DNA from 2 places in the Variovorax sp. RCC_210 genome. Region 1 is predicted to be linked to the other one. Evidence: predicted binding sites of a transcription regulator. Region 1 holds the regulator's gene; the other holds the start of a gene.

The links. The regulator LexA, encoded in region 1, represses DNA repair genes until DNA is damaged. The targets are predictions, from matches to a motif close to ACTGTATNNNNATACAGT.
Region 2: a site for LexA is predicted at 6,485-6,502, ahead of AB6807_RS14950 (ATP-dependent helicase). Genes of this name have one in related genera too.

What each region holds. Positions count from the first base shown of each region.
Region 1 covers NZ_JBFUPJ010000001.1:880,770-895,316, reverse strand. Annotated here, with positions in the region: gene lpxK (tetraacyldisaccharide 4'-kinase) at 1-313, shown strand, start outside; gene AB6807_RS04395 (Trm112 family protein) at 294-476, shown strand; gene kdsB (3-deoxy-manno-octulosonate cytidylyltransferase) at 473-1,246, shown strand; gene adk (adenylate kinase) at 1,383-2,039, shown strand; gene AB6807_RS04380 (asparaginase) at 2,077-3,045, opposite strand; gene lexA (transcriptional repressor LexA) at 3,119-3,802, shown strand; gene AB6807_RS04370 (hypothetical protein) at 3,941-4,318, shown strand; gene AB6807_RS04365 (D-2-hydroxyacid dehydrogenase family protein) at 4,489-5,496, shown strand; gene AB6807_RS04360 (MFS transporter) at 5,493-6,662, shown strand; gene AB6807_RS04355 (3-hydroxyacyl-CoA dehydrogenase) at 6,851-8,371, shown strand; gene AB6807_RS04350 (oxepin-CoA hydrolase, alternative type) at 8,392-9,171, shown strand; gene AB6807_RS04345 (Crp/Fnr family transcriptional regulator) at 9,232-9,951, shown strand; gene AB6807_RS04340 (phosphotransferase) at 10,007-11,095, shown strand; gene AB6807_RS04335 (acyl-CoA dehydrogenase family protein) at 11,149-12,420, shown strand; gene AB6807_RS04330 (GNAT family N-acetyltransferase) at 12,506-12,988, opposite strand; gene glmM (phosphoglucosamine mutase) at 12,996-14,333, opposite strand; gene folP (dihydropteroate synthase) at 14,330-14,547, opposite strand, start outside.
Region 2 covers NZ_JBFUPJ010000004.1:9,418-23,964, forward strand. Annotated here, with positions in the region: gene dapB (4-hydroxy-tetrahydrodipicolinate reductase) at 1-628, opposite strand, end outside; gene AB6807_RS14925 (outer membrane protein assembly factor BamE) at 802-1,371, opposite strand; gene fur (ferric iron uptake transcriptional regulator) at 1,463-1,882, shown strand; gene hprK (HPr(Ser) kinase/phosphatase) at 1,942-2,895, opposite strand; gene AB6807_RS14940 (PTS sugar transporter subunit IIA) at 2,994-3,461, opposite strand; gene hpf (ribosome hibernation-promoting factor, HPF/YfiA family) at 3,652-3,981, opposite strand; gene AB6807_RS14950 (ATP-dependent helicase) at 4,324-6,471, opposite strand; gene corA (magnesium/cobalt transporter CorA) at 6,698-7,684, shown strand; gene AB6807_RS14960 (YoaK family protein) at 7,757-8,512, shown strand; gene AB6807_RS14965 (5'-methylthioadenosine/adenosylhomocysteine nucleosidase) at 8,505-9,281, opposite strand; gene AB6807_RS14970 (ABC transporter substrate-binding protein) at 9,286-10,923, opposite strand; gene AB6807_RS14975 (peptide ABC transporter ATP-binding protein) at 10,969-12,024, opposite strand; gene AB6807_RS14980 (ABC transporter ATP-binding protein) at 12,021-13,064, opposite strand; gene AB6807_RS14985 (ABC transporter permease subunit) at 13,082-14,005, opposite strand; gene AB6807_RS14990 (ABC transporter permease subunit) at 14,010-14,547, opposite strand, start outside.

The DNA of each region.
Region 1 (14,547 bases):
GGATTCACTCGTCGGGCGCCCGGTGATTGCCTTGGCGGCCATTGCGCGGCCCGAGGCTTTCTTCGACATGCTGCGCGCACGCGGCCTGACGCTCGCCGAGACCATCGCCTTGCCCGATCACCACGACTTCGACGGTTGGCAACGCCCGGACGCACCCGGCCACACGCTCGTCTGCACCGAAAAGGACGCCGTCAAACTCTGGCGCCGGGCGCCCGACGCGCTGGCCGTGCCGCTGGAGTTCGCGCCCTCCCCTGAATTCTTCAACGCGCTCGACGCAAAGCTATCATCGCCCGATGGATACCAAGCTGCTTGAACTGCTCGTCTGCCCCGTCACCAAAGGTCCGCTGACCTGGAACCCCGAGAAGCAGGAGCTCTGCTCGCGCAGCGCGCGCCTTGCCTACCCGGTGCGCGACGGCATTCCGGTGCTGCTCGAGAACGAGGCGCGCACGCTGTCCGACGAAGAGCTCGGCCTGTGAGCTTCACCGTTCTGGTGCCGGCGCGCCTGGCGTCGACACGGCTTCCCAACAAACCCCTGGCCGATATCGCCGGCCTGCCCATGGTGGTGCGCGTGGCGCAGCGCGCGGCCGAATCGGGCGCCGCGCGCGTGGTGGTCGCCGGCGACGACGCCTCGATCATCGAGGCCTGCAAGGCGCACGGCATCGAAGCCGTCCTCACCCGCCAGGACCACCCCAGCGGCACCGACCGGCTGGCCGAAGCCTGCGAGCAACTGGGCCTCGACGGCGACGACATCGTGGTGAATGTGCAAGGCGACGAACCGCTGATCGACCCTGCGTTGATCGACGCGGTCGCGTCCACGCTGGCCTCGCACAGCGAAGCGGCCATGAGCACCGCGGCGCACGAGATCGATTCGATCGCAGACTTCATGAACCCGAACGTGGTGAAGGCCGTGCTCGACGCACAAGGCAACGCCATGTACTTCAGCCGCGCGCCCATTCCGTGGTGGCGCGACGGCTCGACACACGGCGATGCGCCCGCCGTGCTGCCCACGCCGGCGCCGCTGCGTCACATCGGCATCTACGGCTATCGCGCGGGCTTCGTGCGCAAGTTTCCGTTGCTGCCGGCGGCGCCCGTCGAGGGCACCGAGGCGCTGGAACAGCTGCGCGCGCTGTGGCACGGGCACCGGATCGCGGTGCATGTGAGCCATGTCGCGCCCGGCCCGGGCATCGACACGCCGGAAGACCTCGCGCGCGTGCGCGCCGTCTTTGCCGCTCGGCCCAGCGCCTGAGAAAGCCGCCCGGCCTGCGGGAAGTGCGGAGATTTTCTCGAGGGCACGCATGCTATCCTCGAAGCAATTCCGCCTGGCCCAGCCATGAGGCCGACGCTGGGTGCGACACAAAATCTAAGAACCGTCCGAGGACACCATGAGACTAATTTTGCTGGGCGCGCCCGGGGCGGGCAAAGGCACGCAAGCGGCCTTCATTTGCCAGAAATACAGCATTCCGCAAATCTCGACCGGCGACATGCTGCGCGCCGCGGTCAAGGCTGGCACCCCCCTGGGACTGCAGGCCAAGGCTGTCATGGATGCGGGCGCACTGGTCAGCGACGACCTGATCATCAACCTGGTGAAGGAACGCATCGCGCAGGCCGACTGCGCCAGCGGCTTCCTGTTCGACGGCTTCCCGCGCACCATTCCGCAGGCGGACGCCATGAAGGCGGCGGGCGTCAAGCTCGACTACGTGCTCGAGATCGATGTGCCCTTCGGCGACATCATCGAACGCATGAGCGGCCGCCGCTCGCACCCGGCTTCGGGTCGCACCTATCACGTCAAGTTCAACCCGCCCAAGGTGGAAGGCAAGGACGACGTGACCGGTGAAGAACTGATCCAGCGCGAAGACGACAAGGAAGAAACCGTGCGCAAGCGCCTGGACGTGTACAGCCAGCAGACGCGTCCGCTGGTGGACTACTACTCGGCCTGGGCCAACACCGACCCGGCCGCCGCGCCGAAATACCGCGCCATCAAGGGCGTGGGCACGGTCGACGAAATCACGCAGCGTGCGCTGGCCGCACTTAGCAGCTGATCTCGCAGCCGCCCTCTCGCAGGGCGGCTTTTTTACGTTACCCGAGCAGTTCCAGCATCAGCGCGATGCGCGCCTTCACGGGCGTCAGCGCGCCCGCATCGCGGAACTGGTCGCCTGCCTTCGGCAGGATGCGCCCGTTCACGCAACGCGTCGCACGAACGATGGCAATTCCGTCGGACTGCGCCTTCAGCGCCGCTTCTTCGAGCGCGTGATGCAGCGTGCCGTTGCCGGTGGCGGCCAACACCAGCCCTCGCAGCGGATCGACGCCCTTCGCCTGTACCTGCACCAGCGCCTCGACCACGGCCCCGCTCGCACCGGCGTGGCTCATCACGATTTCCACGCGCGGCCATTGCACGACAGCGGCGTCGAAGATCTTCGACAACTGCGATGCAGCAGCCTCGGGCCACGCGCGAACCAACCGCACCTCGCCCTCTTCCACGTAGCCCAGCGGCCCGGCATCGCCTGACGCGAACGCATCGAGCCGGTAGGTGTGCGTCTTCTGGATGTCCAGGCCGCCGTGGATCGTTCCGGCGCACACAGCCATCACGCCCCGCGCACCCGGCGTGGATGCGACGCTGATCGCATCGCGCACGTTCTGAGGCCCGTCGGGCGCCAGCGCCGTCGCGGGCCGCATCGCGCAGGTGAGGACCACCGGCTTGCTTGCGACGAGCACCGAGTGCAGGAAGAACGCGGTCTCCTCCAGGGTGTCCGTGCCGTGCGTGATGACGATGCCCGCCACGTCAGCCTGCGCCAGCCAATGCGCGCAACGCTGCGCCAGCTTCTGCCAGACGCTGAAGGACATGTCCTTGCTGTCGAGCTGCGCCACCTGCTCCGCCACCAATGCCACGCCCGTAGGCGCATCGATGCCGCCAAGCAGGTCTGCAACACCCACTTGCCCCGCCGTGTAGCCGATGTTGTCGCCGCTGCTGGCGGCCTTGCCGGCGATGGTGCCGCCGGTGCCCAGGACCACCACGCGACGCACTTCAGGCGAAAGGGAATTGACCATCACTTGTCAACTTTAAAAAACTGGTTAAAAATACAGGTACTGGATATCTAGCCAGTGCCGCAAGGAACCACATATGCAGTTCGCAGTGAAGCTTACAGCCCGCCAGCAGCAGATCCTGGACTTGATCCAGAGCGCCATCGCACGCACCGGTGCGCCACCCACGCGTGCCGAAATTGCCAACGAGCTCGGGTTCAAGTCGGCCAACGCCGCCGAAGAACACCTGCAGGCCCTGGCGCGCAAGGGCGTCATCGAGCTTGTCAGCGGCACCTCGCGCGGCATTCGCCTGAAGGGCGACGCCCTGCGCTCGCTGAACGAAACACGCCATCGCGAAGGCAGCCAGTTCTCGCTTTCGCTGCCCGGCATGGCCCAGCTGGCGCTGCCGCTCATCGGCCGCGTCGCAGCCGGCTCTCCCATCCTCGCGCAAGAGCATGTCGACCAGACCTACTACGTCGAGAACACCTTGTTCCAGCGCCAGCCCGACTACCTGCTGAAGGTGCGCGGCATGTCGATGCGCGACGCCGGCATCATGGACGGCGACCTGCTCGCCGTGCAGGCCACCAAGGAAGCGCGCAACGGCCAGATCGTGGTGGCGCGGCTGGGCGAAGAAGTGACCGTGAAGCGCCTGAAGCGCAACAAGCAGGTCATCGAGCTGCACGCCGAGAACCCCGACTACCCGACCATCATCGTGCAGCCAGGCGAGCCTTTCGAAATCGAAGGCCTCGCTGTCGGGCTCATTCGCAACACCATGCTGATGTAGGCCTTACGGCCTGCTGCCAGCAGCACCTCATCCGGCCGCGACAGGTGGCGGGCGTATGGCGAAGAGTCGCCATCACCCTGTCGCAGCCGATTCAAGAAATCCTGCCTGTGTTCAACCTCATACTTTTTTGGAGTTCACATGGGAATCGCCCTCCTCGCCATCGCTGATTTCTGGATGCCGCTGCAATCGCTGGCCAACAGACTGATCCCGGCACGCCGGCCCCACGCCAGGGACCATCTCGACCACAACGATAGCTCCGCCGGCTTGCGCTACGTGGCGGTGCGCCCTGCCTGCGCCTCCCGCAACGGCGCCGGCATGACCACGCCTGCGGTGGCCACCGCCCCTGCGCGTCCGCTGCGCGTGGTTCGAGTGGTCGACGGCAAAGGGCAGCAACGCAATGACCGTGTCGTGATCTCCGGCCGCATGGCCGACGTGTGCGCCGAACTCGACCGGCTGGCCGCGCTCGAGACCGCGGAAACCCTGGCCACGGCCCACCGCTCGACGCGCCTGCACTGAGCTGGCACCGAGCCAGCACTCGGCCCGACATTGGGGCGGCACTAAGCCCCGAATCTGCGGCGCAAGCACCTGCGAAGGCGCCCGGCAAGCCGCTTGGCAAGCCGTGCGGGCCGGGTATCCAAACGTTCACAGGTGCGTCGTGCCGATGCTGCGAGGCACAATGGCACGCCATGAACATTGTGATCCTCGACGACTACCAGGACGCGGTGCGCAAGTTGCGCTGCGCAGCCAAGCTGGACGCGTACGCGGCCAAGGTCTATACCAACACGGTGAAGGGCATCGGGCAGCTGTCGGTTCGCCTGAAAGACGCCGACGTGATCGTGCTGATTCGCGAGCGCTCCCAGATCTCGCGCCAGCTCATCGAAAAGCTGCCCAAGCTCAAGCTCATTTCTCAGACCGGACGCATCGCCGGTCACATCGATGTCGCGGCCTGTACCGAACGCGGCGTGGCCGTGGCAGAGGGCTCCGGCTCGCCGCAGGCCCCGGCTGAACTCACGTGGGCGCTCATCATGGCCGCCATGCGCCGGCTGCCGCAGTACATCAGCAACCTGAAGCACGGAGCCTGGCAGCAGTCGGGGCTCAAGTCGGCGTCGATGCCGCCCAACTTCGGGCTCGGCTCGGTGCTCAAGGGCAAGACGCTGTGCATCTGGGGCTACGGTCGCATCGGCCAGTTGGTGGCGCGCTACGGGCAGGCCTTCGGCATGCAGGTCGTCATCTGGGGCCGCGAAGCCAGCTGCGCCAAGGCGCGCTCCGACGGCTTCCAGGTGGCGCAGAACCGGCACGAGTTCTTCGCCGCCGCCGACGTGCTGTCGGTGCACCTGCGGCTCAACGATGAAACCAACGGCCTCATCACGCTGGAAGACCTCTCGCGCATGAAGCCGACGGCGCTGTTCGTCAACACGTCGCGCGCCGAACTGGTCGAGGCCGATGCCCTGCTCGCCGCGCTCAACCGCGGCCGCCCCGGCCTCGCCGCCATCGACGTGTTCGAGAGCGAGCCGCCGCTGCAGGGCCACGCGCTGCTGCGCCTGGAGAACTGCATCTGCACGCCGCACATCGGTTACGTCGAGCAGGAAAGCTACGAGAGCTACTTCGGCCAGGCGTTCGACAACGTCGTGAGCTACATCAACGGCAACCCCACGAACATCGTGAACCCGGGCGCGCTGCAGGTCCGCCGTTGAGCCCGGCCGCGCCGCGGCGCGCGTCGCAACGCGCGCTCTGGGCGCTGCTCGTGGGCAATTTCGTGATCGGCACCGGGGTGATGGTGGTGCCGGGCACGCTCAATGAAATCAGCAGTTCGCTGTCCGTCAGCGTTGCCACGGCGGGCCAGTTGATCACGGCCGCCGCGGCGGTGATGTGCGTCGGCGCGCCGCTGCTGGCCGCGGCGGTCGCAGGCTGGGACCGCCGCCGCTTGCTCGCGCTCACCATGCTCTGGTACGCCGCCGGCCACATGCTCGCCGCACTGATGCCGAGCTTTGGCGCCCTGCTCCCGGTTCGCATGCTCACGGTCATCGCGCCGGCCATCTTCACGCCGCAAGCGGCCGCCTGTGCCGGCCTGCTGGTGCCGCCCGAGCAGCGCGGGCGCGCCGTGACCTTCGTTTTTCTCGGCTGGTCGATCGCATCGGTGCTGGGCCTGCCCATTGGCGCGCTCATCGGCGGGCACCTGGGCTGGCGCGTGGCGTTCATGGTGATCGCGGCGCTCAGTGTCGCGAGCGCGACATCGATCTGGCTCACCCTGCCGAACGCCATTCGCCCCGCCGTGCTGAGCGCCGCCGCCTGGTCGCGCGTGCTGCGCAGCCCGGTGCTCATGGGCATCGTCTGCGTCACCGCGCTGCAGGGCACGGGGCAGTTCGTGCTGTCGAGTTATTTCGGGCCGATCCTCAAGCAGAACTACGGCGCGGACGCGACCTCGCTGAGTGTGGTGTGGGCGCTGTTCGGTGCATTCGGCCTGATCGGCAACATGGTGGTCAGCCGCTACATCGACCGGGTGGGCGCCGGGCGCATGGTGCTGGCGACGACCGCCTTGATCACGCTGAGCCTGCTGCTGTGGCCGCTGGCCGCCTCGCTCGCCTGGCTGGCCGTGGTGCTGGTGCCCTGGGGGCTGGGCTGCTTCGCGACCAACTCGGCCCAGCAGGCCCGCCTCGTGGGCCTGGCGCCGGCGCTGGCGCCCGGCTCGGTGGCGCTGAACAGCTCGGGCATCTACACAGGGCAAGCGGTGGGCGCGGCGCTGGGCGGCTGGCTGCTGGCCAACGACGCGGACGCATGGATGAGCTGGGTCGGCTTCGGCGTGCTGCTGGTCGCCATGGTGCTGAGCGTGGCCATCGACCGCAGCGGCCGCACGGCCTGAAACTGCCGAACCGCTAACCGCGCGGGGCCCCGGAACAGTGTCCCCGCCAGCGCCTCCTCGTAACACCCGTCACGCCCCTTGCGCGCGGGGCTGCAAAATCGGGGCTTCGCCAGCCACATCGCGGCACCCGCACCGGTGCCCCGTGCGGCGGCCCCGGATACCACTCAACCATTGAAACCCTCCAGCAAATGACAGTGAACTACACCCGAATCGGCGTCGTCGGCGCCGGCGCCATGGGTCGCGGCATCGCGCAGATTGCCGCCCAGGCAGGCAGCGAAGTGCTGCTGCTCGACAGCTTCGCCGGTGCCGCCGAACGCGGGCGCGAAGCCCTCGCCGCCCAATGGAACAAGCTGCACGAGAAGAACAAGATCGACGCCGCCACGCGCGACGCGTACATCGCCCGCGTGAAGGCCGTCGACTCGGCCCAGGCGCTGGCCGGTTGCGACCTGGTGGTCGAGGCCGTCATCGAAGACCTCGAGGTCAAGCGCACGCTGTTCCGCGAGCTCGAAGGCATCGTGGGCGACACGGCCACGCTGGTCACCAACACCTCGTCGCTCTCGGTCACGGCCATTGCCGCCGGCCTGAAGCACCCCGAGCGCTTCGCGGGCTTTCACTTCTTCAACCCCGTGCCGCTGATGAAGGTGGTCGAGGTGGTGGCGGGCTTCAAGACTGCGCCCGATGTCTGCGCGCAGCTCGCGGGCTACGCCAGGCAGATGGGCCACAGCGCCGTGCAGGCGCAGGACACGCCTGGCTTCATCGTGAACCACGCCGGCCGCGGCTACGGCACCGAGGCGCTGCGCATCGTGGGCGAAGGCGTGGCCGATTTCGCGACCATCGACCGCATCCTGAAAGACCAGGCCGGCTTTCGCCTCGGCCCGTTCGAACTGCTGGACCTGACCGCGCTCGACGTGTCGCACCCGGTGATGGAGTCGATCTACCACCAGTACTTCGAAGAGCCGCGCTTTCGCCCCAGCGTGATCACCGCGCAGCGACTGGCCGCGGGCGCGCTGGGCCGCAAGACGGGCGAAGGCTTCTACCGCTACACCGACGGCGTGATGCAGCAGACGCCCGAAGCGGCTGCACCCGTGGTCGAGGGCACGCCCTCGGTCTGGGTGTCGCCGCGTGCGGCGCGCCGCGCCGAGCTGCTGCGCCTGGTGAACACACTGGGCGCGCAGATCGACAGCGGCGCCACGCCCGCCGCGCATTCGCTGATCCTGGTGGCCCCGCTGGGCTTCGACGTGACCACAGTGGCCGCGGTGGAGCGCCTGGACGCCACGCGCACCATGGGCATCGACATGCTGATCGACGACGCCGCCACCAAGCGCCGCGTGCTCGCCACCAACCCGGCCACGCGCCGCGACATGCGCGACACCGCGCACGCCCTGTTCGCGCGCGACGGCAAGGCCGTGAGCGTGATCCGCGACAGCGGCGGCTTCGTCACGCAGCGCGTGATCGGCGCCATCGTGAACATCGCCGCCGACATGTGCCAGCAGCGCGTGTGCACGCCGGCCGACCTGGAAACCGCCGTGCAGCTGGGCCTGGGCTACCCGCGCGGCCCGCTCGCCATGGGCAACCTGTACGGCCCGACCAACATGCTCGAGGTGCTGTTCAACCTGCAGACGGTGTACGGCGACCCGCGCTATCGCCCGAGCCCGTGGCTGCGCCGCCGCGGCGCGCTGGGCCTGAGCCTGCTGCACGAAGAAGAATAAAAGCCGAGGACCACCACGCAATGACCGCCGAACTGAAGAGCACGAGCGAAGGCAGCACCATGGTGCTGACCATCGCCAACCCGACCCAGCGCAACGCCCTGGGCCCCGAGATCTACGCCGCCGGCATCGAGGCGCTCAACGGCGCCGAGGGCAGCGCCGAGATCCGCAGCGTCGTCATCGTGGGCGAAGGCGCATGGTTCTGCGCCGGCGGCTCGCTGCAGCGGCTGCTGGCCAACCGGCAGCTCGACCGCTCGGTGCAGGCCGAGAGCATCGAGGGCCTGCACAACTGGATCGATTCGATCCGTACCTTCCCCAAGCCGATCATCGCGGCGGTCGAAGGCGCTGCCGCCGGCGCGGGCTTCTCGCTCGCGCTCGCCTGCGACTTCGTGGTCGCGGCGCGCGACGCGGTGTTCGCGGCCTCGTACAGCAACGTGGCGCTGTCGCCCGACGGCGGCCTCAGCTGGCACCTGGGGCAGCAGCTGCCGCGCCAGCTGGCCAGCGAATGGCTCATGAACGGCGAACGCATCGGCGCGCAGCGCCTGCATGCGCTGGGCCTGGTCAACGAACTCACCGAGACCGGGCAGGCGCTGCAGGGCGCGCTGGCCTTAGCCGCCAAGCTCAACGCGCGCGCGCCCAACTCGCTGGCGAGCATCAAGGAGCTGCTGAGCGATGCGCGCGGCGCCACGCTCACCTCGCAGCTCACGCAGGAGCGCGACCACTTCGTGCGCAACCTGCACCACGCGAACGCAGGCATCGGCATTGCCGCGTTTCTCGACAAGAAGCCACCGCAATACGAGTGACGCCCCCCGCGTCGCTCCCGTGACACCCCCCGCCTTTTCAGTCGCCGAGAGGACAGACCAATGGACGACCCCATTCTTACTATCGAAGAACGTGAAGCGATCAACAGTGGTCGCTGGTTTTCTTCCCTATCCCCATCGCTACGGCACGACATCCTCCGATGCGCTTTCGTCAAACGCTACAAGGACGGCGACCTGATCGCTGCCCGCGGCGACCCGCCCGAACACTGGATCGCCTGCGCCAAGGGCGCGGTGCGCGTGAGTTCGACGGCCGTCTCGGGCAAGCAGGTGACGCTGACCTACGTGGAGCCGGGCATCTGGTTCGGCGACGTGGCGATGTTCGACGGGGACCGGCGCACGCACGATGCGTATGCGCACGGGGACAGCACCATCCTGTGCGTGGCTCGCGCCGACTTCCAGAAGATCCTGGCGTCGCACGTGGAGCTGTACGAGGCGCTGATGCGACTGCAGGCGCGGCGCATCCGCACGCTGTTCGGGCTGGTGGAAGACCTCAACACCCTGCCCCTGCGGGCACGGCTGGCCAAGCAGCTCATTCACCTTGTGCGCAGCTACGGCGTGCCGAACCTGGACGACGGCAGCCAGATGCGCATCGGGCTGCAGCTGGCGCAGGAAGAACTGGCGCAGCTGCTGGGCGCGTCGCGCCAGCGGGTCAACCAGGAGCTGAAGACCATGGAGCGCGAGGGCACCATCCGCATCGAGACGAGCGGGCTCGTCATCCTGGACCGCGCGGCGCTCATGCGCGTGTCGGAAGCTGAAGACTAGAACGCGCACCTGCAAGAAGACCACCGACAAGAACAGACAAAAGACAAGCACCGACATGAGCCAGGACTTCTCCAACTTCATCGGCACCCGTGCCGTCTCGCAACAGCACGCCTTCGACGTCGACGCGCTTGCCGCCTGGCTCGAGAAGAACCTCGAGGGGTTCAAGGGGCCGCTGACGGTCGAGATGTTCAAGGGCGGCCAGTCGAACCCGACCTACAAGCTGGTCACGCCGTCGCAAAGCTACGTGATGCGCGCCAAGCCGGGCCCGGTCGCCAAGCTGCTGCCCTCGGCCCATGCGGTGGAGCGCGAGTTCAAGGTGATGAGCGGCCTGGCAGGCACCGACGTGCCGGTGCCGCGCATGTACTGCCTGTGCGAGGACGAAGGCGTCATCGGGCGGGCCTTCTATGTCATGGAATTCATGCAGGGCCGCGTGCTGTGGGACCAGTCGCTGCCGGGCATGAACAACGACGAGCGCGCGGCCATCTACGACGAGATGAACCGCGTGATCGCCGCGCTGCACTCGGTGAAATTCGCCGAGCGCGGCCTGGCCAGCTACGGCAAGCCGGGCAATTATTTCGAACGCCAGATCGGCCGCTGGAGCAAGCAGTACGTGGCGTCCATCACCCAGCCCATTCCCGAGATGGACAAGCTGATGGAATGGCTGCCCGCGCACATGCCGGCCAGCGCGCGTGACGAGAGCATGGTGTCGATCGTGCACGGCGACTTCCGCCTGGACAACATCATGTTCCACGCCACCGAGCCGCGCGCCATCGCCGTGCTCGACTGGGAGCTGTCGACGCTGGGCCATCCGCTGGCCGACTTCAGCTACCACTGCATGTCGTGGCACATTTCGGGCGCCACATTCCGCGGCATCGGCGGCCTGGACCACAAGAGCCTGGGCATTCCGACCGAGAGCGAATACATCCGCAAGTACTGCGAGCGCACCGGCCTCACCACGCCCGAGGCGCTCGCGCCCGACTGGAACTTCTACCAGGCCTACAACCTGTTCCGCATGGCCGCGATCCTGCAAGGCATTGCCAAGCGGGTCGAGGCCGGCACCGCATCGAGCGAGCAAGCCGTGGCCTCGGGCCGCGGTGCACGCCCCATGGCCGAAATGGCCTGGCAGTTCGCCCAAAAGGCGTAACCGCCGTCCTTCAGCGCCACCCCACTCACACAGGACCCACCAGGAGACACAAGATGGACTTCGAATACTCGGCCAAAACCAAAGACCTCCAGAAACGCGTCAAGGCGTTCATGGACGAGAACATCTACCCGGCCGAAGCCGAGTACAGCGCCGAGCTGGCCGCCAACACGGTCGCCGGCAAGCGCTGGAGCGCGCTGAAGACCGTCGAGAAGGTCAAGGAAAAGGCCAAGGCCCAGGGCCTGTGGAACCTGTTCCTGCCGGTCGACAGCGCCTCGGCGTCCGGCTACGCCGGTGCCGGCCTGACCAACCAGGAATACGCACCGCTCGCCGAGATCATGGGCGCGGTGCCATGGGCGAGCGAAGCCTTCAACTGCTCGGCGCCCGACACCGGCAACATGGAAACCATCGCGCGCTACGGCTCCGAAGAAATCAAGGCACGCTGGCTCAAGCCGCTGCTCGAAGGCGAAATTCGCTCGGCCTTCGCGATGACCGAGCCCGACGTGGCCTCCAGCGACGCCACCAACATCGCGACGCGCATCGAACGCCAGGGCGACGAGTACGTCATCAACGGCCACAAGTGGTGGATTTCCGGCGCGGCCGATCCGCGCTGCGCGGTCTACATCACCATGGGCAAGACCGACCCCGACGCGCCGCGCCATTCGCAGCAGAGCATGGTCATCGTGCCGGCGGACGCCAAGGGCATCCGCATCGTGCGCCCGCTCAACGTGATGGGCTACGACGACGCGCCGCACGGCCACGTCGAGATGTACTTCGAGAACGTGCGCGTGCCGGTGGGCAACATCCTGCTGGGCGAAGGCCGCGGTTTCGAAATTGCGCAAGGCCGCCTTGGCCCGGGACGCATCCACCACTGCATGCGCCTGATCGGCCTGGCCGAGCGCGCGCTCGAGCTGATGTGCAAGCGCGCCTCGTCGCGCGTGGCCTTCGGCAAGACCGTGGCCTCGCAGACCGTGACGCAAGAGCGCATCGCCGAAGCGCGCTGCAAGATCGACATGGCGCGCCTGCTCACGCTGAAGGCCGCCTGGCTGATGGACGTGGCCGGCAACAAGGTCGCCAAGAACGAGATCGCCATGATCAAGGTCGTCGCGCCGACGATGGCCTGCCAGGTGATCGACTGGGCCATGCAGGTGCATGGTGGCGGCGGCATGTGCGACGACTTTCCGCTGGCCAACGCCTACGCGCATGCACGCACGCTGCGCTTCGCGGACGGTCCGGACGAAGTGCACCGCAACGCGATCGCCAAGTGGGAGCTGGGCCGCTACGCGCCGAACAAGGCCGACGCCGACATGCCGGTGACGCGCTTCTGATTGTTGTGTTGCTCCCTCTCCCTTGCGGGTAGAGGGTTGGGGCGAGGGCCGACGGCGTTCAAAACGCCGCGGCCCTTTTTCTTTGTCAGAGCTTCTTTTGCAGGAAGACAGCGTGGCCGAAGGCCGGGTCGAGCTGGTAGCCCGCGAACCCCTCGCGCTCGTACGCGCGCAACGCGGGCGCGTTGCCCGACAGCACCTCGAGCGTGAGCTTGCAGGCGCCCCGGCGGCGCGCCTCCTGCTCCACCAGCGCGAACATCTGCTGCGCCACGCGCTGGCCGCGGTGGCTGGCCAGCACCACCACGTCGTGGACGTTCACCAGCGGCTTGCAGGCGAAGGTCGAGAACCCCTCGATGCAGTTGACCAGGCCCACCGCGTGTTCGCCGTCATAGGCCAGCACGCTGAAAGCCTGCGGGCGCGCCGCCAGCGCGGCGGGGAGCCCCTGGCGAACCACCGCATCGAGCGGCGTGCCGCCGCCGGCAGGGTCGCTGGCATAGGCATCGAGCAGGCCGACCAGGGCGGTGGCTTGCGCCGCGTCGCGGTAGTCGACGAGACGGACGTTGATCGGCATCACCACATCACTTCGCCGGTTCGAGCGTGGCCGCCAGCCGCTTCGCGCTCGATTCGGCCTGGGCCGCATCGCGCGCCTCGACCATCACGCGCACCAGCGGCTCGGTGCCGCTCGCGCGGATGAGCACGCGGCCCGCGTCGCCCAGCTCGGCCTCGATGCGCTCGGTTTCGCTGGCAAGGGCCTGGTTGTCCTTCCAGTTCTGCTCGGGCGCGAGGCGCACGTTGATGAGCGTCTGCGGGAACAGCGTGACGCCGTCGAGCAGCTGCGCCACGGTCTTGCCGCTGCGCACGCAGGCCTGCAGCACCTGCAGCGCGCTGACGATGCCGTCGCCCGTGGTGTGGCGGTCGAGGGCCAGCAGGTGGCCGGAGCCCTCGCCCCCCAGGATCCAGCCGCGCTTGTCGAGCTCTTCGAGCACGTAGCGGTCGCCCACCTTGGCGCGCACGAACTCGATGCCCTGCTTGCGCAGCGCGACCTCGACGGCCTTGTTGGTCATCAGCGTGCCGACCACGCCGACCGGCTTCTCGCCGCGCGCGATGCGCTCGGCCACCATGAGGTACAGCAGCTCGTCGCCGTTGAACAGGCGGCCGCTGGCGTCGACCAGCTGCAGGCGGTCGGCGTCGCCGTCGAGGGCGATGCCGTAGTCGGCCTGCTGCGCCGTCACCGCGCTCACCAGCGCCTGCGGGTGCGTGGCGCCCACGCCCTTGTTGATGTTCAGGCCGTCCGGCGACACGCCGATGCTGGTCACTTCCGCGCCCAGCTCGTGGAACACGTTGGGCGCCACCTGGTAAGCCGCGCCGTGCGCCGCATCGACCACCAGCTTCATGCCGCGCAGCGTGAGGTCGTTGGCGAAGGTGCTCTTGCAGAACTCGATATAGCGGCCGGCCGCGTCGTTGAGGCGGCGGGCCTTGCCCAGGGCGGCGGAGTCGGCCCACACCGGGGCTTCTTCCAGCGCGGCTTCCACCGCCAGTTCCCAGGCGTCGTCGAGCTTGGTGCCCTGCGCGCTGAAGAACTTGATGCCGTTGTCGGGGTAGGCGTTGTGGCTCGCGCTGATCACCACGCCGAGGCTGGCGCGTTGGGCCCGCGTGAGGTACGCCACGCCGGGCGTGGGCAGCGGCCCGAGCAGCACCACGTCGACGCCGGCCGAGTTGAAGCCCGATTCGAGCGCCGACTCCAGCATGTAGCCGGAAATGCGGGTGTCCTTGCCGATCAGCACCGTCGGGCGGGCCTGGGTTTTCTTCAGCACGCGGCCCACGGCATGCGCCAGGCGCAGCACGAAGTCGGGGGTGATGGGGGCCTGGCCGACCGTGCCACGGATGCCGTCGGTGCCGAAATATTTGCGGGTCATGGTTGTCCGATCTCGTTTTTTGTTTGTTGTGGTTCTTGCGCCTTCATGGCGCGCCATACGGCGATGGCGGCAACCGTGTCGCGCACGTCGTGCACGCGCACCACAGCCGCGCCGCGGTCCACGGCCAGCAGCGCCGCGGCCATGCTGGGCACGATGCGCTCACCGGCCAACTCGATGCCCGTGACCGCGCCGATGGACGACTTGCGCGACCAGC
Region 2 (14,547 bases), on a different contig from region 1:
GGTCGCCCACGATGTCGCCGCCGCGGATGGCCGAGAAGCCGATGGTCGACGGGTCGCGCTCGCCGGTGATGCCGTCGCGGGCGTACACGGCGCATTCCTTCAGGTCGCGGCCCAGCGCGTCGGCAATGACCTCGCCCATCTTCAGGGCGGTGCCCGAGGGCGCGTCGACCTTGTGGCGGTGGTGCGCCTCGATGATCTCGATGTCGTAGCCGCTGGACATGGCCTTGGCCGCCATCTCGAGCAGCTTGAAGGTCACGTTGACGCCCACGCTCATGTTGGGCGCCATCATGATGGCGATGTCTTTCGCGATCTCTGCGATCTCCCCCTTCTGCGCGTCGCTGAAGCCGGTGGTGCCGATGACGGCCTGAACGCCGAGTTCGCGGCACACGGCCAGGTGCGCCAGCGTGCCTTCGGGGCGGGTGAAGTCGATGAGCACCTGGGCGTCCTTCAGGCCGGCACGCAGGTCGGACACGATGGACACGCCGCTGTCGAAGCCGAGGAAGGCGCCGGCGTCGGTGCCCAGGGCCGGGCTGCCCGCGATGTCGAGCGCGCCGGCCAGGCGCAGGTCGGGCGCGTTGCGCACGGCCTCGACCAGCATGTGGCCCATGCGGCCCGAGGCGCCGGCGATGGCAACGCGGCGCGCATCAGAAGCGGCGGCGGAAGTGGAAGCGGGATGGGCGGAGGCGGAAGTGGGTTCGGTCACGCGGATTCAGTCATGCAAAAACACGGGGAACACGGAACGGGCACTGCCTGGCTCGGCGGGCGCCGCCCGCTACGGCTGTCTGTCTGGCTGCGGCGCGTTCAGCGCGCGGCTTCGAGCGGGGGGTAGGCGGCGGGCAGCGGCGGGAGCGAAGCCTGCGCGTCGGCCTTGTCGGCGGTGTCCGCTTTCTTGTCGTCCTTGGAGGGGGCGAATTTCTTCAGGTCGTCTTCCGAGGCCTCGAGCGTGGGCACCTTGCCGGATTTCTTGCGGGTGTCGAGCGTAGCGACGAAGTCTTCTTCGCTCGGCATCTCGTCGCCTTCGAAGCGGTCCATGATTTCGCCGTTGAAGAACACCGTGAGGTGGCGTTCCTGCGGGTCGACGCCCTGGCGGCGGATGGTGAACACGTAGTCCCAGCGGTTGGCGTGGAACACGTCGGTCAGCAGCGAAGTGCCGAGAATTTCACGCACCTGCTGGCGCGACATGCCGGGCTTGAGCGCCGCGACCTGTTCCTTCGACACGAAATTGCCCTGGACCACTTCGACCTTGTACGGGGTGACCGCGGACAATGCACTCCGCGTCCGATCGCTGAAGCTGCTGCAGGCACCGAGGCAAAGCGTGGCGGCCACGGCGGCGACCATCAGCCAGGGACGGCGTTGGAAAATGGCAGGCATGGGAGGAAAAGGGGGTAGCGATATGATCGGCCATTGTAGCGGCAGCCCCTTTTCCAGGGCCTTTGCCGCAGCCCAGGGCGCAGGAACCAACATGGCCAACATCGACGAACTCAAGAACACCGGCCTCAAGGCCACATTGCCGCGCCTGAAGATCCTCGAGATCTTCCAGACCGGCAGCCAGCGGCACATGACGGCGGAAGACGTCTTTCGCGTGCTGCTGAACGAACACTCCGACATCGGCCTGGCCACGGTCTACCGTGTGCTCACGCAATTCGAGCAGGCCGGCATCCTGGAGCGCAGCCACTTCGAGAGCGGCAAGGCCGTCTACGAACTGAACGAAGGCACCCACCACGACCACCTGATCTGCACCTCGTGCGGCAAGGTCGAGGAGTTCTACGACGCCGAAATCGAGCGCCGCCAGCAAATGATCTCCAAGGACAAGGGCTGGATCCTGCAGGACCACGCCATGTCGCTGTACGGCCTGTGCGGCGACTGCGCCAGCAAGCACTGACACCGACCGCGGAGCGCCACGTCTGAGCGCACTGGGCTCACTGGGCGCAGAAACCGCGCTCAGTCCTGCCCGTTTTCCATCGCCTTGTGGTGCCGCGCCACGAAGTCGGCATAAGTGTCGATGCCGCGCAGCTGCAAAATCGAATTGCGCACCGCCGCCTCCACCAGCACGGCAATGTTGCGCCCCGCCACCACCTGGATGATGACCTTGCGCACCGGAATGCCCAGCACGTCCTGCGTGAGCGGCGCCGAGGGCATGCGCTCGTAGTCGCGCTCGAAGCTGTCGCGCCGCACCAGGTGCACGATGAGCTTCAGCCGCATCTTCCGGCGCACCGCCGTCTCCCCGAAGATCGCGCGAATGTCCAGCAGGCCGATGCCGCGCACCTCCAGCAGGTTCAGCAGCAGGTCGGGGCAGCGCCCCTCGATGGTGTTCTGGTTGATGCGGTACAGGTCGACCGCGTCGTCGGCCACCAGGCCGTTGCCGCGTGAAATCAGTTCGAGGCCCAGTTCGCTTTTCCCGAGGCCCGACTCGCCCGTGATCATCACACCCATGCCCAGGATGTCCATGAACACGCCATGCATCGAGGTGCGCTCGGCGAAGTGCTTGGACAGGTAGGCGCGCAGCAGGTCGATCACGAAGGCCGACGACTCGCGCGTGGCGAACAACGGCAGCTGCGCGCGCTCGCAGATCGACAGCAGCTCGTCCGGCGCGGCCTGGCCGTCGGCCAGCACCAGCATCGGCGGCTCCAGCGTCACGATGCGGGCGATGCGCCGGGCGCAGTCTTCCTGGCTGCCCCGCGTGAGGTAGGCGACCTCGCGGGCGCCCAGGATCTGCACGCGGTAGGGGTGGATGTAGTTGAGGTAGCCGACCAGGTCGGCGGCAGATTGCGCGCGGCTGATGACCTCGGGGTCGAACTGGCGTTCGGACGCGCCCAGCCCCGCGAGCCATTCCCAGCGGAGCGAGCCGCGGAACTCCTCGAACATGGCATCGGCGCTGATGACGGTCGGCTTCATGCGTTCAGGCGCCGGCGCACGGGCGCAGGCATTGCGTTGGAGTGACGGAAGAGGGAGCCGCGCAGCTTATCAGCAGCCGCGCGTGCCGACGCATGCGCTCAGGCGACTTGCGTGGACTGCCAGCCGGCGATCAGCCCGTGCAGGGCGGCCGCGTCGGTGCTGGACTTGATCTGTTCGCGCAGGCTGGCGTCGCTCAGCAGCTCGGCGATTTCAGACAGGATCTCGAGGTGCTTCTGCGTGGCCGCTTCGGGCACCAGCAGGAAGATCAGCAGCGCGACGGGTTGCTCGTCGGGTGCGTCGAAACCGATGGGGTTGGCCAGCTGGAACACCGCGGCCATCGGTGCCTTCAGGCCCTTGATGCGGCCATGCGGAATGGCAACGCCATGGCCCAATCCGGTGGAGCCGAGGCGCTCTCGCGCGAACAGGCTGTCGGTGATGAGGGCACGGCCCAGGCCGTGAAGGCTTTCGAACAGCAAACCTGCTTCTTCGAAAGCACGTTTTTTGCTGGTGGCGTCAACGCTCACGAGCACTTGAGCGGGCGGCAGGATGGACGCGAGGCGATTCATGGTGGGTGCAGAGCGGGGGCGATTATGCACCCGCTTGGTAAAAACCCCCAGTCCCCCTATTTACTTTCTGTCTACATGTTGCCCGCACGCCTCTTGGCGCCTGGGAAGCTTGCCAAAGTCCCAGTGCAGAGGTCGGAAAACAAAAAGGCCGCCCGCAGGCGGCCTTCGGCTTGCGCGCGGGGCGCTTTGCCTACATGAGGCGTTTGGGCGCGGCGTGATGGTGGTCCTGCAGCCGGTCCTTGTGGCGCACCACCTGGCGGTCCAGCTTGTCGACCAGTTCGTCGACCGCGGCGTAGAGATCAGCGTGGCTCGATTCCGCGAACATGTCACTGCCCTTGACGTGGATGTTGCACTCCGCCCTTTGGCGGCGTTCCTTTTCCTTTTGCTTTTCCACCGTGAGGATCACCTTCACATCGACCACCTGGTCGAAGTGCCGTGTGATCCGGTCCAGCTTGCTCGTGACGTAGGTGCGCAAGGCAGGTGTGACGTCGAGGTGATGACCGCTGATCGTCAAATTCATGAATGACCTCCTGGAATTGACGGTTGGGGAAATGACCGCGCTCCGGAATGAAGCGTGGCCGGGGGAACTGGGAAGTAGAGGGAGAGAGAGGGAAAGGGGGAAGAGAAGGAGAAATGAGACAGAAATTGGGGCGGTCGATTCACTATGCCCAAGCTGTCACGGTATTGCAATACCAGGGTTGCCCGCGGTGCCGCGAACGGGCGCGCGGCGTTTCGCACGCTCATGAATCCATAGCAGCCCATGCGCGCCGGGCAGGCCTTGCAGCCGTTCGCGCAGATGTGTGTCAGCTCGAAAAACCCGGTGACCCTCCCGGCGACAGGGCTTGCCCGCTCCCGCGCCGGCTCACCGCCAGGCGGCGCGCATCCGGTTGCGCAGGTCGATCACCGCGCTCGGCGGCGGCACCGCCGGTGGACGTTCGGGCGGGGGCGGCCAGGTCTGCTGTTCGAAGCCAGCCAGGTCGGCATCGGCGATGAAGCGCGTGCGGTTGGCGTACAGGTGCCGGTCGCCGCGCGCGGCCTGCTGCGTGACATAGAAGCGCTGCGGCACCAGCAGGTGCAGGTGGTCGCGCGCCCGGGTCATGGCCACGTAGAGCAGCCGGCGTTCTTCTTCCAGCTCCTGCGCGCCCTGCGCCACGTCGGCCGGCATGCAGCCGTCGACCACGTTGAGCACGTGCACCGAATTCCATTCCTGCCCCTTGGCCGAATGAATGGTCGAGAGGATCAGGTAGTCCTCGTCGAGCAACGGCGGGCCGGGGCGGTCGCTGGTGGCATCGGGCGGGTCGAGCGTGAGCTCGGTGAGAAAGCGCTCGCGCGAGCCGTAGCCGGCGGCCAGCCGCGCGAGCTGCTCCACGTCGGCGCGACGCACGCCGGAGGTGTCTTCGTACAGCCGCTCCAGGTGCGGCTGGTACCAGCGCATGGCCACCTCCACGTCGGCCGGCCACTGCAGCGCAGGCGTGCGCAGCGCGGCGTAGGTTTCGGCGAATTCGGTCCACTGCGCGCGCGCGGCGGCGGGCGGCACGAAGTCGCGCACCGCCGCCGCCGGGTCGGCGGCCTTGTCCATCGCGTCGAGCAGCCGCGCGCCCGTGGCGGGCCCGATGCCCGGAATGAGCTGCGTCACCCGAAAGCCCGCCATGCGCCCGCGCGGGTTCTGCGCAAAGCGCAGCACCGCCAGCAGGTCTTTCACGTGCGAGGCCTCCAGGAACTTGAGCCCGCCGAACTTCACGAACGGAATGTTGCGCCGCGCCAGCTCCAGTTCGAGCCCTGCGCTGTGCGACGAGGTGCGAAACAGCACCGCCTGCGACTTCAGCGCCAGCCCGCCCTCGCGGTGCGCCAGCACCTTGTCGGCCACCCAGCGTGCCTGCCCGGCCTCGTCGGCCACCAGCACCAGCAGCGGCTTGCCCGCCGACGGCTTGTCGGTCCACAGCGTCTTGGCATGCCGCTCGGCGGCCTGCGCGATCACGCGGTTCGACACGTCGAGGATGGGCTGCGTCGAGCGGTAGTTGCGCTCCAGCGTGACCACGCGCGCGGCCTGCGTGAACTGCGACGGAAAGTCGAGGATGTTGCGCACCGTGGCGCCACGGAACGAGTAGATCGACTGCGCGTCGTCGCCCACCACCGTCACGCCGCGCCCGTCGGGCTTGAGCCCGAGCAGGATGGAGGCCTGCAGCAGGTTGGTGTCCTGGTATTCGTCGATGAGCACATGGTCGAAGCGCCCGCCCATCTGCGCGGCCAGCGCGGGCTCGGCGGCCATTTCGGCCCAGTAGAGCAGCAGGTCGTCGTAGTCGAGCACGTTCTGCTGCTGCTTGGCCTCCACGTAGGCGCCGAACAGCTTCTTGAGCTCGGCCTCCCATTCGGCGCACCAGGGGAAGGACTCCTTCAACACCTGCCCCAGCGCCGCGCGCGTGTTCACGCAGCGCGAGTAGATCGACAGGCAGGTGCCCTTGCGCGGAAAACGGTTCACGGTGGACGACAGGCCCAGCTCGTGGCGCACCAGCCCCATCAGGTCTTCGGCGTCGCCGCGGTCGTGGATGGTGAAGTTTTCGTCCAGCCCGATCTGCGGGGCGTACTCGCGCAGCAGCCGCGCACCGATGCCGTGGAAGGTGCCGGCCCACGGCAGCACGGGCGGCGCCTCGGACTTCAGGCCCAGCACCTTGGCCAGCACCTGGCCGGCGCGGCGTTCCATTTCCTGCGCCGCGCGGCGCGAGAAGGTCAGCAGCAGCAGGCGCTGCGGATCGACGCCGCCGGCAATGAGATGCGCCACGCGGTGCGCCAGCGTGCTGGTCTTGCCCGAGCCGGCGCCGGCGATGACGAGCAAGGGACGCTCGTCGCCCTTGTCGCGCCCGGCATCGCCCTCGGCATGGCCGATGGCGGCTCCCACGCCATGCTCCACCGCCGCGCGCTGCGCCTCGTTGAGCGCGGACAGCGCGGCGGCCAGGCGCTCGGCCTGGGTCTTCGGCGCGGAAGGGAAAACGGGGAGCGCAGTGGTCTGCATGGCGCACGACTTTACTGTATGTCCGTCCAGTCCGGCCACCCCGGCGTCATATGGCCGGTGACATAATCGCGCCTCGCTGCAACCGGAGATTCTTCCCATGGAAACCGCCCCGTCTCGGCAGCTTTCAACTCCCTTTCACTGACGCGATTTTTCGCTCACGTCGGGCCCGGGAATTGAAAGCGCCCCCCTCCCCGCCCACGTTTCAGTCACACCCGGGAGTGAGCCCATGCTCAATATCTTTACGCTCGCCAACGGCCGCCTCGTCCAGGAAGAGATCGAGGCGCTCGAAGAGCTCTCCAAATTCCAGCCCATCTGGGTCGACCTCGAGTCGCCCACGCTCGAGGAAAAGCGCTGGATCAAGCAGTACTACGGCCTGTCGATCCCCGAAGACGCGATGGACGAGGACATCGAGGAGTCCGCCCGCTTCTACGAGGAAGACAACGGCGAACTGCACATCCGCTCCGACTTCCTGATCGACGACGACGAAGACCCCCGCACCGTGCGCGTGGCCTTCATCCTCAACCAACACAACACCGACCTGCGCAGCCGCGGCGTGCTGTTCTCGATCCACGACGAGGACGTGCCCGTGTTCCGCCTGCTGCGCATGCGCGCGCGCCGCGCCCCGGGGCTGATCGAGGACGCGAAGGAAGTGATGCTCAAGCTGTTCGACGCCGACGCCGAGTACTCGGCCGACACGCTGGAGAACATCTACGACGAGCTCGAAGTGGCCGGCAAGAAGGTGCTCTCGGGCAACGTCAGCGACGAGCTGGCCGGCGAGGTGCTGGGCGCCATCGCGCGGCAGGAAGACTTGAACGGCCGCATCCGCCGCAACGTGATGGACACGCGCCGCGCCGTGAGCTTCATGATGCGCAGCAAGATGCTCAACGCCGAGCAGTTCGAGGAAGCGCGCCAGATCCTGCGCGACATCGAGTCGCTGGACAACCACACGGCCTTCCTGTTCGACAAGATCAACTTCCTGATGGATGCGACCGTCGGTTTCATCAACATCAACCAGAACAAGACCATCAAGATCTTCTCGGTGGCCAGCGTGGCGCTGCTGCCGCCCACGCTGATCGCGAGCATCTACGGCATGAACTTCAAGTTCATGCCCGAGCTCGACTGGTCGCTGGGCTACCCCTACGCGCTGGTGCTGATGGCGGCCAGCGCGCTGGGGCCGATGTGGTACTTCCGCCGGCGCGGCTGGCTGAAGTAACGCGCACCGCCGGCGCAGCGCAAGCGCGGGGGACAACGGGTGTAGAGTGGCTGCCGACCCGGAGAGCCCCCCGTGCGCAGACTTCGCTTCCTCACCAACCGCCACCGCGCGCCGTCCACCAACATCGCGCTCGGCCTGCTGCTGGCCTTCAATGCCGGCGCCGTCAACGCGGGCGGCTTCCTCGTCCTGCACATGTACACCTCGCACATGACCGGCTTCGCCTCGCAGCTGGCCGACGGCATGGTGCTGGGCAACCTCACGCTGCTGCTGAACGCGCTGGGCGCCATCCTCGCGTTCGTGAGCGGCGCCGCGGTGTGCGCGGTGCTGGTCAACTGGGGCCGGCAGCACCGCATGCACGGCGTGTATGCGCTGCCGCTGGTGCTGGAGGCGGCGCTGATGTTCCCCTTCGGCCTCATGGGCGCCATCACGCTCACCTGGGCCACGCCGTTCGCGGTGCCGCTCACGGTGCTGCTGCTGTCCTTCATCATGGGCCTGCAGAACGCGGTGGCGTCGAAGACCTCGGGCGGCAGCATCCGCACCACGCACATGACCGGCAACATCACCGACATGGGCATCGAGATCGGCAAGATGCTCTACTGGAACGGCCGCGCCAGACAAGACACGACGGCGGTGCGCCACGACCGCGCCCGCATGCGCCGCGCCGGCGGGCTGGTCGGCATGTTCGTGCTCGGCGGCGCGATGGGCGCGCTGGGCTTCAAGTACGTCGGCTTCGTGTGCGTGGTGCCGCTGGCCGCCTTGCTGCTCGCGCTGTCGATTCCGCCGCTGCTGCGCGACATTCCGCGCCGCAGGGCCGCCCCGCTCAGCTGAGCGCCGGCAGCGTGGCCAGCCAGGCGCCGACCAGCGCCAGGCTGTAGCGGCTGGCCACCACGGCCACGAAGCGCGCGAAGTCGCCATGCGCCGCGTCGTCGGCCCGGTCGGAAATGGTGCGCATCGCCGCGAAGGGCACGCCGTAGTCGTGGCACACCTGCGCCACCGCCGCCCCCTCCATCTCGACGGCGAGCGCGTCGGGCAACTCGCGCTGCAGCGCCGCGCTCTCCGCCGTGGTCGAGACGAAGCGGTCGCCGCTCACCAGCAGCCCGCGATGCACCTGGGGCGACGACAAACCGAACTCGTCGACGCCCTCCTGCCCGATCAACGCCACCGGGTCGCGCAGCACGTTCGTGACGACCTGCGCCAGCGCATCGCTGATCGCTGCGTCGGCCGCGAAGCGCGACAGCTCCATCAGCGGCACCTCGTGCTTCGGAAAGATCGGCGATGCGTCCATGTCGTGCTGCAGCAGCTCGGTCGCGACCACCACGTCGCCCACGTTCACGCCCGGCGCCAGTCCGCCCGCCACGCCGGTGAACACGATGGCCCGCACGCCGAAGCGTTCGAGCAGCACAGTGGCCGTGACCGCCGCCGCGACCTTGCCGATGCGCGACAGCACCGCGACCACCGGCTGGCCGTGCAGATGGCCAACCCAGAAGTCGCGCCCCGCGACGCGCACGCGCTGCTCGTCGGGCATGAGCGCGAGCAATGCGCCCAGCTCCTGCTGCATGGCGGCGACGATGGCAACAGGAGCGGCAGGACCGGCCATGCGCTTACTTCATGTCCACGCCGTAAAAGGTATGGCGTCCGAAAGGGCTCAGCTTGAAGTCGACCACTTCCTTGCGCACCGGCTTCAGCTGCACCGCGTGCGCGATGGTGAACCACGGCGCCTGCTCCTTGAAGATCACCTGCGCCTTCTTGTAGAGCGCGTCGCGGTCGGCCTGCTTGGTCGTGCTCTTGGCCTTCACCACCAGGTCTTCGTACGGCTGGTAGCAGAACTTCGACACGTTGCTGCCGCTGGCCGACTTGGCCGATGCGCAGCCCAGCAGCGTGTACAGGAAGTTGTCCGGGTCGCCGTTGTCGCCGGTCCAGCCCATCATGCCCATCTGGTGCTCGCCGGCCTGCAGGCGCTTGCGGTACTCGCCCCATTCGAAGCTCTTGATCTCGGCCTTCACGTTGACCTTGGCCAGGTCGGCCTGCATCAGCTCGGCGATGCGCTTGGCGTTCGGGTTGTACGGGCGCTGCACGGGCATGGCCCACAGGTCGGTGGAGAAGCCGTCGGGGAAGCCGGCCTGCGCCAGCAGCTTCTTGGCGGCCTCGGGGTCGTAGGGGTCGTCCTTCACGGCGTCGTTGTAGGACCACATGCTCGGCGGAATCGGGTTCTTCGCGGCCACGCCGGTCGACAGGTACACGCCGTCGATGATGGCCTTCTTGTTGATCGCCATGCTCACCGCCTTGCGCACGCGCACGTCGTCGAAAGGCTTCTTGGTGGTGTTGAACGACAGGTAGCCCACGTTCAGGCCGGGCTGCTCCAGCACCTGCACGTTCGGGTCCTTGCGGATCGCGTCGAGGTCGGCCGGGTTCGGGTAGGGCATGACGTGGCACTCGCCCTTTTGCAGCTTGGCCCAGCGCACCGAGGCATCGGGCGTGATCGCGAACACCAGGTCGTCGATCTTCGCCTTGCCGCCCCAGTACTGCGGGAAGGCCTTGAAGCGGATGATCGCGTCCTTCTGGTACTGCACCAGGTAGAAGGGGCCGGTGCCGATCGGGTCCTGGTCGACCTTCTCGGGCGTGCCGGCCTTCAGCATGGCGATGGCGTATTCCTTCGACTGGATGCCCGCGTACTGCATGGCCAGGTTCGCGAGGAACGGCGCCTCGGGCTGGTTGAGCACGATCTTCACCGTGTAGTCGTCCACGCGGTCCACCGTCTTCAGCAGCTTGGGCATGCCCATGTCGTTGAAGTAGGAGTGGTTCTGGCTCGTCACCTTGAAGAAGGGGTCGCTCTCCTTCCACTGGCGCTCGAGCATGAAGATGAAGTCGTCGGCGTTGAAGTCGCGCGTGGGCTTGAAGCTCTTGCTGGTGGTATGCCACTTCACGCCCTTGCGCAGGTGGAAGGTGTACTGCGTGCCGTCGGCGGAAATGTCCCACTTCTCGGCCAGGCCCGGCACGACCTTGGTGCCCCCGCGCTCGAACTCGACGATGGTGTTGTAGACCTGCGTGGTCACGTCGAACGAGGTGCCGGTGGTGTTCATGCCCGGGTAGAAGTTCTCGGGGCTGCCTTCGGAGCAATACACCAGCGTCTTGGCGGACACGGCGCCGCAGGCCAGGCTCAGGGCCACGGCGGCGAGCGCGGTCGGTGCCAGCAGCGCCAGCTTGCGTGGGCGGCGCGAAACGGTGGACTGGGGCTTCATGTCGACTCCTTGAAACACGGTTGAAAAAGTGAAAACAGGCGGCCCTCAGGCGATCGCCGCCATCGGGACATCGGCGCGCACCACCGGCGCGCCCTCGAGAAACTGCTCGGCGAAATGGCAGGCCACCTGCCGCTCGTCGAGCATGCGCAGCAGCGGCCGCTCTTCGCGGCAGCGCGGCGCCACATGCGGGCAGCGCGTGTTGAAAACGCAGCCCGTGGGCGGGTTCAGCGGCGACGGCAGCTCGCCCTTGAGCACGATGCGCTGGCTGCTGAGCCCCGGGGTGGAGGCCAGCAGCGCCTGCGTGTACGGGTGCAGCGGCCGCGCGAAGATGCGCGACTTGGGCCCCTGCTCCACCGCATGGCCCAGGTACATCACGAGCACGTCGTGCGCAATGTGGCGCACCACGCCGAGGTCGTGCGAGATGAAGAGGTACGCCAGCCCCAGCTCGGCCTGCAGGTCGGCCAGCAGGTTGAGCACCTGCGCCTGGATCGACACGTCGAGCGCCGACACCGGCTCGTCGGCCACCAGCAGGCGCGGCGACAGCATGAGCGCGCGCGCGATCGCGATGCGCTGGCGCTGGCCGCCGGAGAACATGTGCGGATAGCGGTTGGCGTACTCGGGCCGCAGGCCCACGCGCGCGAGCATGTCGCGCGCCCTGGCGGCGCGCTCGGCCTTGCCCAGCGTGGTGTTGATGGCCAGCGGGTCTTCGAGCACCGCCGAGATCTTCTTGCGCGGGTTGAGCGAGCCGTACGGGTTCTGGAACACCAGCTGCACGGCCTGGCGCAGCTCGCGCTTGCGGTCTTGCGGCGTGTCGACCGCGTCGGCGCCGACCAGCGTGAGCTGGCCGGCCGTGGGCTTCTCGATGAGCGCGACCATGCGCGCCAGCGTCGACTTGCCGCAGCCCGACTCGCCGACCACGGCCAGCGTGCGACCGCGCTCGATGCGAAAAGAGATGTCGCCCACCGCGCGCAGGTGCGCCGGCGCGCGGAACATGCCGCGGCGGATGTCGTAGGTGCGCTGCAGGTTGCGGGCTTCGACGACCACGTCGGTGGATGCGCCGGTGGATGCGTCAGCAGATACGTCGGTCGATGCGCTGGTCACGGCATCACCTCCGCCACCTGTTGTCGCGGCGGGTCTTGCGCGATGGCGGCCAGGCGCCCCGGCTCGCCGAGCGGAAAGTGGCAACGCACCTGAGCACCCTGGGCACCTTGCATACCGTGCACCTCGCGCAACGCCGGACGCACCTGGCACGCACGCTCCGTCACGTAGCCGCAGCGCGGCGCGAACAGGCAGCCCGCGGGCCGGTCGTGCACGCCGGGCACCACGCCGCTGATGGTGGCCAGCCGGCCTTCGGGCGCGGCGCGCTCGGGCAACGCGGCGAGCAGGGCCTCGGTGTAAGGGTGCTGCGGTGACGCGAAGAGCCGGTCCACGCGCTGGTGCTCCATCACCTGCCCCGCGTACATCACCGCGATGCGCTGCGCCATTTCGCTCACCACGCCCATGTTGTGCGTGATGAGCACCAGCGCCATGCCGCGCTCCTTCTGCAGGTCGCGCAGCAGGTCGAGGATCTGCGCCTGGATGGTCACGTCCAGCGCGGTGGTGGGTTCGTCGGCGATCAGCAGGCGCGGGTTGCAGGCGATGGCCATGGCGATCATCACGCGCTGGTTCATGCCGCCCGAGAGCTGGTGCGGGTAGCTGCCCAGGCGCGACGACGCGGCCGGAATGCCGACCTGTTCCAGCAACTCGGTCGCGCGCTTCTTCGCCTCGCGCTTGTCGAGCTTCAGGTGCAGCCGCAGCGTTTCCATGAGCTGAAAGCCGATGGTGAAGCAGGGGTTGAGGCTGGTGGTCGGCTCCTGGAAGATCATCGCGACCTCCTTGCCGACCAGCGCGCGGCGCGCCTTGTCGGAAATGCCCAGCAGCTCCTTGCCCGCGAAGCGCATGTGGTCCGCGCGCACGCGGCCCGGAAAGCCGACCAGGCCCATCAGCGCCATCATCGTCACACTCTTGCCCGAGCCCGACTCGCCGACGATGCCGAGCACCTCGCCCTCCTCGAGCGTGAGGCTCACGCCGTCAACCGCATGCAGCACGCCGCCTTGGGTCGGGAACTCGACGTGCAGGTCTTTTATGTCCAGCAAAGGCATCTTGTCTTTCCTTTGCCTTAGCGTTTGAGCTTGGGGTCGAGCGCGTCGCGCAACCCGTCGCCCAGCAGGTTGAAAGCCAGCACCGCGGCAAGGATCGCCAGGCCCGGAAAGGTCACGACCCACCACGCGCGCAGCACGAACTCGCGCGCGTCGGCCAGCATGGTTCCCCACTCGGGCGAGGGCGGCTGCGCGCCCAGGCCGATGAAGCCCAGCGCCGCCGCGTCGAGGATGGCGGTGGAAATGCCGAGCGAGGCCTGCACGATGAGCGGCGCGGCGCAGTTGGGCAGCACCTCGCGGAACATCAGGCGCAGCGTGCCGGCGCCGCTCACGCGCGCGGCGGTCACGTAGTCGCGCGACACCTCGGCAATGACGGCCGCGCGCGTGATGCGAACGTAGTGCGGCAGCACCACGATGGCCACGGCGACCATCGCGTTGATCAGCCCCGGCCCGAGGATCGCGACGATCACGATGGCCATCAGCAGGCTCGGCATGGTGAGCACGATGTCCATGAGCCGCATGATCGCGATCTCGAGCACGCCGCGGAAAAAGCCCGCGACCAGCCCGAGCACCACGCCCACAGCCACCGAGATGGCCACCACCGCCACGCCGATCGACAGCGACAGCCGCGCGCCGTGCATCAGCCGCGAAAGAATGTCGCGCCCGATGGCGTCGGTGCCCAGCAGGTAGCTCGCGGAGCCGCCCTGCTGCCACGCGGGCGGCAACAGGAACACGGCGCTGTTGGTCTCGTTGGGCGCGTGCGGCGCGATCCACGGCGCGAAAAGCGCGACCAGCAGCAGCACAACGATGGTGACCAGCCCGATGACCGCGCCGCGGTTGGCCGAGAAGGCGGTCCAGAACTCGCGCCAGGGGCCGGGCGGTACTGCACGCTCGCCCGTGCTCTTGTTCTTGCCGGAGGTTGAAACTGCGTGTGTGTCGGCCATGGCGTCAGTGCCGGATGCGCGGGTTGATGACGCCGTAGGCCACGTCCACCAGCAGGTTGACCAGCATCACCAGCCCGCCGAGCAGCAGCATGCCGCCCTGCAGCACCGGATAGTCGCGCCGCCCGATGGCCTCGATGAGCCACTTGCCGACGCCGGGCCAGGAGAAGATGGTCTCGGTGAGGATGGCGCCCGTGAACAGCACGCCCACCTGCAGCCCGATGACGGTCACCACCGGTATCAGCGCGTTGCGCAGCGCGTGCAGGCCTACCACGCGAAAGCGCGACAGGCCCTTGGCGCGCGCGGTGCGGATGTAGTCCTCGCCCAGCACCTCGAGCATGGCCGAGCGCGTCATGCGCGCGATGACCGCGAGCGGCACCGTGCCCAGCACGATGGCCGGGAGAATGAGGTGGTGCAGCGCCGACCAGAAGGCATCGATGTCGCCCGCGCGCAGCGCGTCGATCAAGAGAAAGCCGGTCTCGGGCTCGATGAAGTACTGCACCGCGATGCGCCCCGACACCGGCGTCCACCCCAGCTGCACCGAG